Regions from separate parts of the Solwaraspora sp. WMMD791 genome, predicted to be linked through region 3. Evidence: predicted binding sites of a transcription regulator. Region 3 holds the regulator's gene; each other region holds the start of a gene.
The links. Region 3 encodes HrcA, which represses chaperone genes, less so after heat shock. Its sites were predicted from a motif close to GGTTNGCACNCTCNNNNNGAGNGTGCNAACC; they were not measured.
Positions count from the first base shown of each region.

Region 1: a site for HrcA is predicted at 1,079-1,109, ahead of groES (co-chaperone GroES). Genes of this name have one in related genera too.
Region 2: a site for HrcA is predicted at 952-982, ahead of groL (chaperonin GroEL). Genes of this name have one in related genera too.

Region 1 covers NZ_CP120737.1:3,769,422-3,771,684, forward strand. The annotation lists gene groL (chaperonin GroEL) at 1-511, opposite strand, end outside; gene groES (co-chaperone GroES) at 631-945, opposite strand; gene O7623_RS16680 (class I SAM-dependent methyltransferase) at 1,171-2,263, shown strand, end outside.
Region 2 covers NZ_CP120737.1:5,414,798-5,417,060, forward strand. The annotation lists gene O7623_RS24200 (serine hydrolase) at 1-218, opposite strand, end outside; gene O7623_RS24205 (cold-shock protein) at 557-760, shown strand; gene groL (chaperonin GroEL) at 1,175-2,263, shown strand, end outside.
Region 3 covers NZ_CP120737.1:2,647,801-2,650,063, reverse strand. The annotation lists gene O7623_RS11675 (DUF4870 domain-containing protein) at 1-203, opposite strand, end outside; gene hrcA (heat-inducible transcriptional repressor HrcA) at 520-1,542, shown strand; gene dnaJ (molecular chaperone DnaJ) at 1,612-2,263, shown strand, end outside.

The DNA.
Region 1 (2,263 bases), 1.1 Mb from region 3:
CGTCGCGGCCGACCCGCTCCATCGCCTCGGCGATCAGGTCGCCGATGGTGGCGTCCTGCGCGGAGATCGTCGCCACCTGGGCGATCGAGTCCTTGCTGGCCACCTCGACGGCCTTGGCCAGCAGTTCGTCGGAGACCTTCTGGACGGCCGCGTCGATGCCGCGCTTGAGGCCGGCCGGGTTGGCTCCGGCGGCCACGTTGCGCAGTCCTTCACGGACCATCGCCTGGGCGAGCACGGTGGCGGTGGTGGTCCCGTCGCCGGCGACGTCGTTGGTCTTCGTCGCCACCTCCTTGACCAGCTGCGCACCGAGGTTTTCGTACGGGTTGGTGAGCTCGATCTCCTTGGCGATGGTCACGCCATCGTTGGTGATCGTCGGGGCGCCGAACTTCTTGTCCAGCACGACGTTGCGCCCGCGCGGGCCGAGGGTGACCTTGACCGTGTCCGCGAGGGTGTTGACGCCGTGCTCCAAGAGGTGCCGGGCGTCGTCCGAGAAACTCAGGATCTTCGCCATGACATTCCCTTCACAGGCACTAGCCGTCGGCCGGGCGGCGGAGGCCGCCGGGCACCGGCCTACGGGCGACGCCCCGGAGACCCACGTGGGGCTCCGGGGCGTTCAGCACTGGCAGTAGGTCACTTCTCGATGACGGCGAGGACGTCGCGGGCGGAGAGCACCAGGTACTCCTCGCCGGCGTACTTGACCTCGGTGCCGCCGTACTTCGAGTAGATGACCGTGTCGCCGACGTTGACGTCAACCGGGATCCGGTTGCCCTTGTCGTCGACGCGGCCCGGGCCGACAGCGAGGACGGTGCCCTCCTGCGGCTTCTCCTTGGCGGTGTCGGGGATCACGATGCCCGACGCCGTGGTGGTCTCAGCCTCGTTCGCCTGGACCAGGATCCGGTCCTCGAGCGGCTTGATCGCAACCTTGGTCGCGGTAGTCACGGGCATACCCTCCTGGGGTATCAGGTGTTGGTGCCGGTCGCGTGGGCGGCCAGCGTCAATCTGCCTCATGTCCACCGGGCGGGTCCGTCGTCGCGGGTGCCGGTCCGCCTGGCGTTTCGCCCTCCGGCCGGAGCCGGCGGGCTGGCACCCTCAGCATGAGAGTGCTAACCGCAGATTAGCAGTCGCCTGTGCGGAGTGCTAGCCCGATGGCCGACCATGGACAATGTCGCGGTGCACCCGGACGAGTTGGCCGCGCTGCGCTCCCCGGCCGGGGCGGCGGCCCTGACCGCCGCCGCGCAGGTGCTGGCCGCGCCGGGTGGCGACGATCCGCTGACCGCGGCGACCGCGCTGCGTACCGCCGGGGTGCCGGCCCCGCTGGCCACCGCCGCGCTCACCCAGGCCGCGCTGCGCGCCCGCGCGGTCGGCAAGTTCGGCCCGGCCGCCGCCCGGATGTTCTTCACTCGCGCCGGTCTGGAACAGGCCACCCGGGCCGTGGTCGCCGACCGCCGCGCCGCCCGGTTGCGCGCCGCCGGGGTACGCCACCTCGCCGACCTGGGGTGCGGGGTCGGCGCGGACACCCTCGCCGCGGCCCGGGCCGGCATCCGGGTGTACGCCGTGGAGGCCGACCCGGCCACCGCCGCGATCGCGGCCGCCAACGCCGAGGCCACCGGGCTGGCCGACCTCGTCACGGTGGTCTGCGCCGACGCCACCGACGTCGACCTCACCGGCGTCGACGCGGCCTTCTGCGACCCGGCCCGCCGTTCGGGCACCGGCCGGCGCACCTTCGACCCGGACAGCTACTCCCCGTCCTGGGACTTCGTCCGCTCCCTGGTCGCCCGGGTGCCCCGGACCGTGCTCAAGGTGGCGCCGGGCATCGACCACGCGCTGATCCCGCCCGGCGCCGAGGCCGAGTGGGTCAGCGTCGACCGGGACGTGGTCGAGGCGGCGTTCTGGTGCGGCCCGCTGGCCGGCCCACCCCGGCGGGCGACCCTGCTGCGCAGCGGGCGGCCGGCGACGGGCCTGGTCGGCGACGGCGGCGAGCCGGTGGCGGTCGGCCCGGTCCGGCGCTACCTGTACGACCCGGACGGCGCGGTGGTCCGCGCGCACCTGGTGGCCGCGTTCGCCGCCACCGTGTCCGGCACCCTGGGCGACGAGTCGATCGCCTACGTCTACGCCGACACGCCGACCGACACGCCGTACGGCCGGTGTCTGGAGATCACCGACGTGCTGCCGTTCTCGCTGAAGCGGCTGCGGGCGGTGCTGCGCGAACGCGGTGTCACGCGGCTGGAGATCCTCAAACGCGGTTCCCCGCTCGACCCGGCAC
Region 2 (2,263 bases), 2.8 Mb from region 3:
GCCGACCCGGTGAGCAGCCCGGTGCGCCGGTTCAGGGCGGCCCAGGAGTAGAACCCGTCGTCGGGCAGGGTCACTTCGCCGTCGCGCAGCAGGACGGTCCGCAGGTCGTCGCCGGGCACCGTCCAGCCGGGCTGGCGGGGTGGCGGCGTACCGGCGTCTCCGGGCAGGGCGCCGGTGAACGCCGAGAGCACGACGAGCAGGCCGATGCCGGCGGCCACCGGGTGTCGTTGGCCACCGCGTCGGTGGTCGTGTCGTGGGGCCGCGCGATCCGGTCGGCGGGCCGCGCGGGCACCGGCGGCGCGGTGCCGCCCGGACCTCACGTTCTGCGGTGTACGGAACACACGTGGTCAACGACAGGTGGGGTCAGTGGGACGTGAACGCGATCTAATGTCCCTATTTGGGGTAGTGCAGTGCCGTCGTGCCTCGTGTAGCGTGCGATTTCGGTCGCTCTGTTCGCGCGCCGCTACTCAGCGTTCGGGCGGGCGACCGGGTAGGCGAGTCACGCCTGCCCAGGGCCGGCAGGAGGCCCGGCGCGACAGAAGTGAGGAAGTGCACCGTGGCACAGGGCACCGTGAAGTGGTTCAACAGCGAAAAGGGCTACGGCTTCATCGCGGTCGACGGAGGTCAGGACGTCTTCGTCCATTTCTCCGCGATCGAGATGGACGGCTACAAGGCGCTCGAAGACGGCCAGCGGGTCGAGTTCGAGGTCGGCCAGGGCCAGAAGGGTCCGCAGGCCGAACGGGTCCGACTCATCGGCTGATCACCGGGGGCGTCGACGCGGCGCCACCCGGTCACACCACACGTCCGTACCTGTCAGGGCGTCGGTCTCCTCGCGGAGCCGGCGCCTTTTTTCGTGCGCGGGCCGCGCGCGCCGGCCGGTGCGGTCCTCTCGTCGGAGGTGCCGGCAACCCGCCGTTCGCTTGCACTCGACAGGGGAGAGTGCTAAACAAGGATTGGCACTCGCCAACCGGGAGTGCCAATGGTCGGGGCGGTGGGGCCACCACCGCGGTTCCCTGGAGCGGAGCCGTGGGGGCTGGCCGGTCGTCGCGGGCTATCCGGCCCGGCCGGCGGACGTCACTGTCGCCAGGTAGTGACGTCCGAAGGTGCGTAAAGCAGGCGGCATATCGGAGCCGACCGGCTCCGATGCCGCGAGCGTCCAGGAGGACAACGCCGTATGGCCAAGATGATCGCGTTCGACGAAGAGGCGCGCCGCGGCCTCGAGCGGGGCATGAACACCCTCGCCGACGCCGTCAAGGTGACGCTCGGCCCCAAGGGCCGCAACGTCGTGCTCGAAAAGAAGTGGGGTGCCCCCACCATCACCAACGATGGTGTGAGCATCGCCAAGGAGATCGAGCTCGAGGACCCGTACGAGAAGATCGGCGCTGAGCTGGTCAAGGAGGTCGCCAAGAAGACCGACGACGTGGCCGGTGACGGCACGACGACGGCGACCGTCCTGGCCCAGGCGCTGGTCCGCGAAGGCCTGCGCAACGTCGCGGCCGGCGCGAACCCGATGGCCCTGAAGCGGGGCATCGAGGCTGCCGTGGCCAACGTCTCGGAGGAGCTGAGCAAGCTCGCCAAGGACGTGGAGACCAAGGAGCAGATCGCCTCCACCGCGTCGATCTCGGCCGGGGACTCCAGCGTCGGCGAGATCATCGCCGAGGCGATGGACAAGGTCGGCAAGGAAGGCGTCATCACCGTCGAGGAGAGCAACACCTTCGGCCTGGAGCTGGAGCTCACCGAGGGTATGCGCTTCGACAAGGGCTACATCTCGCCCTACTTCTGGACCGACCCGGAGCGGATGGAGGCCGTCCTCGACGACCCCTACATCCTGATCGTCAACAGCAAGATCTCCTCGGTCAAGGACCTGCTCCCGATCCTGGAGAAGATCATGCAGTCGGGCAAGCCGCTGCTGATCATCGCCGAGGACGTCGAGGGCGAGGCCCTGGCCACCCTGATCGTCAACAAGGTGCGCGGCACCTTCAAGTCGGTTGCCGTCAAGGCCCCCGGCTTCGGCGACCGCCGCAAGGCGATGCTGACCGACATCTCGATCCTCACCGGCGGCCAGGTCGTCAGCGAGGAGCTGGGCCTCAAGCTCGACGCGGTGACCCTCGACATGCTGGGCCGTGCCCGCAAGGTCCAGGTCACCAAGGACGAGACCACGGTCGTCGACGGTGCCGGTGACGCCGAGCAGATCCAGGGCCGGGTGAACCAGATCCGGGCCGAGATCGAGAAGAGCGACTCCGACTACGACCGCGAGAAGCTG
Region 3 (2,263 bases):
GGCGGGTAGCCCCCCGGCGGTGGGTAGCCGCCCGGAGGTGGGTAGCCACCCGGCGGGTTCTCGCCGCTGGGCGGCGGGACGTATCCGGGAGAGGAGGCCTCGCCCGGCATCGAGTAGGACGCGGGGGGTGGTGGCGGAGAGTTCGGGTCCGGCGGCGTGCCGCCGAAGCCGCTCTCTCCTGGTGGGCGAGGTGGTTCAGTCATGCCCGCCACGGTAGGGGGACGGATCAAGTCATGCCAGCTAGCCCCGCCGACGAATTTGTCCACCGGACAGCTCGACTTGACTGCCCGCCCGGGGTAGGCGGGACCGCCCACAACGATGAAATGTCGGGTATCAGAAACATTGTCCCGTTCGCTGTGGTCCGGCGAACCGATCGTCGCCACCCCGGCCGTGGGGACGTATGCTGGCACTCACAATCGGCGAGTGCCAGCACCACAGGTGATTCGGTCCGCCCCGTGCGGTATCCGGTCGGACCACACCCGGTCGGTGCGCCGCCGACGTGTCGCCAGGAGGTGGAGGATGGGTCTGGACGATCGCAAACTCGACGTGCTCCGGGCGATCGTGGAGGACTACGTCGCCACCCAGGAGCCGGTCGGCAGCAAGGCCCTCGTCGAGCGACACCAGCTGGGTGTGTCGCCGGCCACCGTCCGCAACGACATGGCCGTGCTGGAGGAGGAGGGTTACATCCGCCAGCCGCACACCAGCGCGGGCCGGGTGCCGACCGACCGCGGTTACCGCCTGTTCGTCGACCGGTTGTCCCGGGTGAAGCCGCTGAGCCCCGCCGAGCGGCGGGCGATCGAGCGGTTCCTGGCCGGCGCGGTCGACCTCGACGACGTCGTGCACCGGACCGTACGGTTGCTGGCCCAGTTGACCCGGCAGGTGGCGGTGGTGCAGTACCCGAGCCTGTCCCGCTCCGCCGTGCGGCACCTGGAGCTGGTGCCGATCTCGACGACCCGGCTGATGCTCGTCCTGATCGTCGACACCGGCCGGGTCGAGCAGCGCCTCGTCGAGCTGCCGGCGCCGATCAACGCCGACGACGTGACCGACCTGCGTCGGCTGGCCAACGAGAAACTCGGCGGGTGTCGGCTGTCCGACACCCCGCCGCTGGTCCAGTCGCTCGTCGACGAGGCGTCACCGACGCTGCGACCGGCGATGACGACGCTGTCGACCGTGCTGCTGGAGACGCTGGTCGAACGGCACGAGGAGCGGCTGGCGCTCGCCGGGACGGCTAACCTGACCAGAGGGGGACTGCTCGACTTCCAGGGCTCCCTGCGCCCGATACTGGAGGCACTGGAGGAGGAGGTCGTGCTGCTCAAGCTGATCGGCGAGGTCGAGCCGAGCACGCTTCGGGTACGCATCGGTGACGAGAACGAGATCGACAACCTGCGGGCCGCGTCAGTGGTCAGCACCGGCTACGGCCCGGGTGCCACCATCGTCGGTGGCCTCGGCGTACTCGGCCCGACCCGGATGGACTACCCCGGCACGATCGCCACGGTCCGCGCCGTGGCACGCTACGTCGGCGATCTGCTGGCGCAGAACTGACCGGCGAGCAGGATCAACCGACCCGGCGAACTGGACACGCGAGACTGACACATGAGGACACCGAACGCAGTGGCCAAGGACTATTACGGGATTCTCGGCGTGAGCCGGGACGCCTCCGCTGACGACATCAAACGGGCCTACCGCAAGCTGGCCCGGCAGTACCACCCGGACGTCAATCCGGACCCGGCGGCGGCTGACAAGTTCAAGGACATCAACGCCGCGTACGAGGTGCTCTCCGACGACCAGAAACGGCAGATCGTCGACCTCGGCGGTGACCCGCTCGCGCCCGGCGGCGGCCCTGGTGGCGGCCCGGGCGGTGCCGGACCGTTCGTCGGCTTCCAGGACATCATGGACGCCTTCTTCGGGGCCGCCGCCGGTTCCCGGGGGCCGCGTTCGCGCACCCGGCCCGGTGCCGACGCCATCCTGCGCCTGGAGCTGGACCTGACCGAGACCGCCTTCGGGGTGGAGGCGCCGATCACCGTCGACACGGCGGTGATCTGCACCACCTGCACCGGGGCCGGTACGGCGGCCGGCACCCATCTGGCGACCTGTGAGGCCTGCGGGGGGCGCGGCGAGGTCCAGTCCGTCCAGCGCACCTTCCTCGGCCAGGTGGTCTCCTCCAAGCCCTGCGTGGCCTGCCAGGGCTACGGCACGGTGATCCCGCATCCCTGCCCGACCTGCGCCGGGGACGGCCGGGTCCGTACCCGGCGGTCGCTCACCG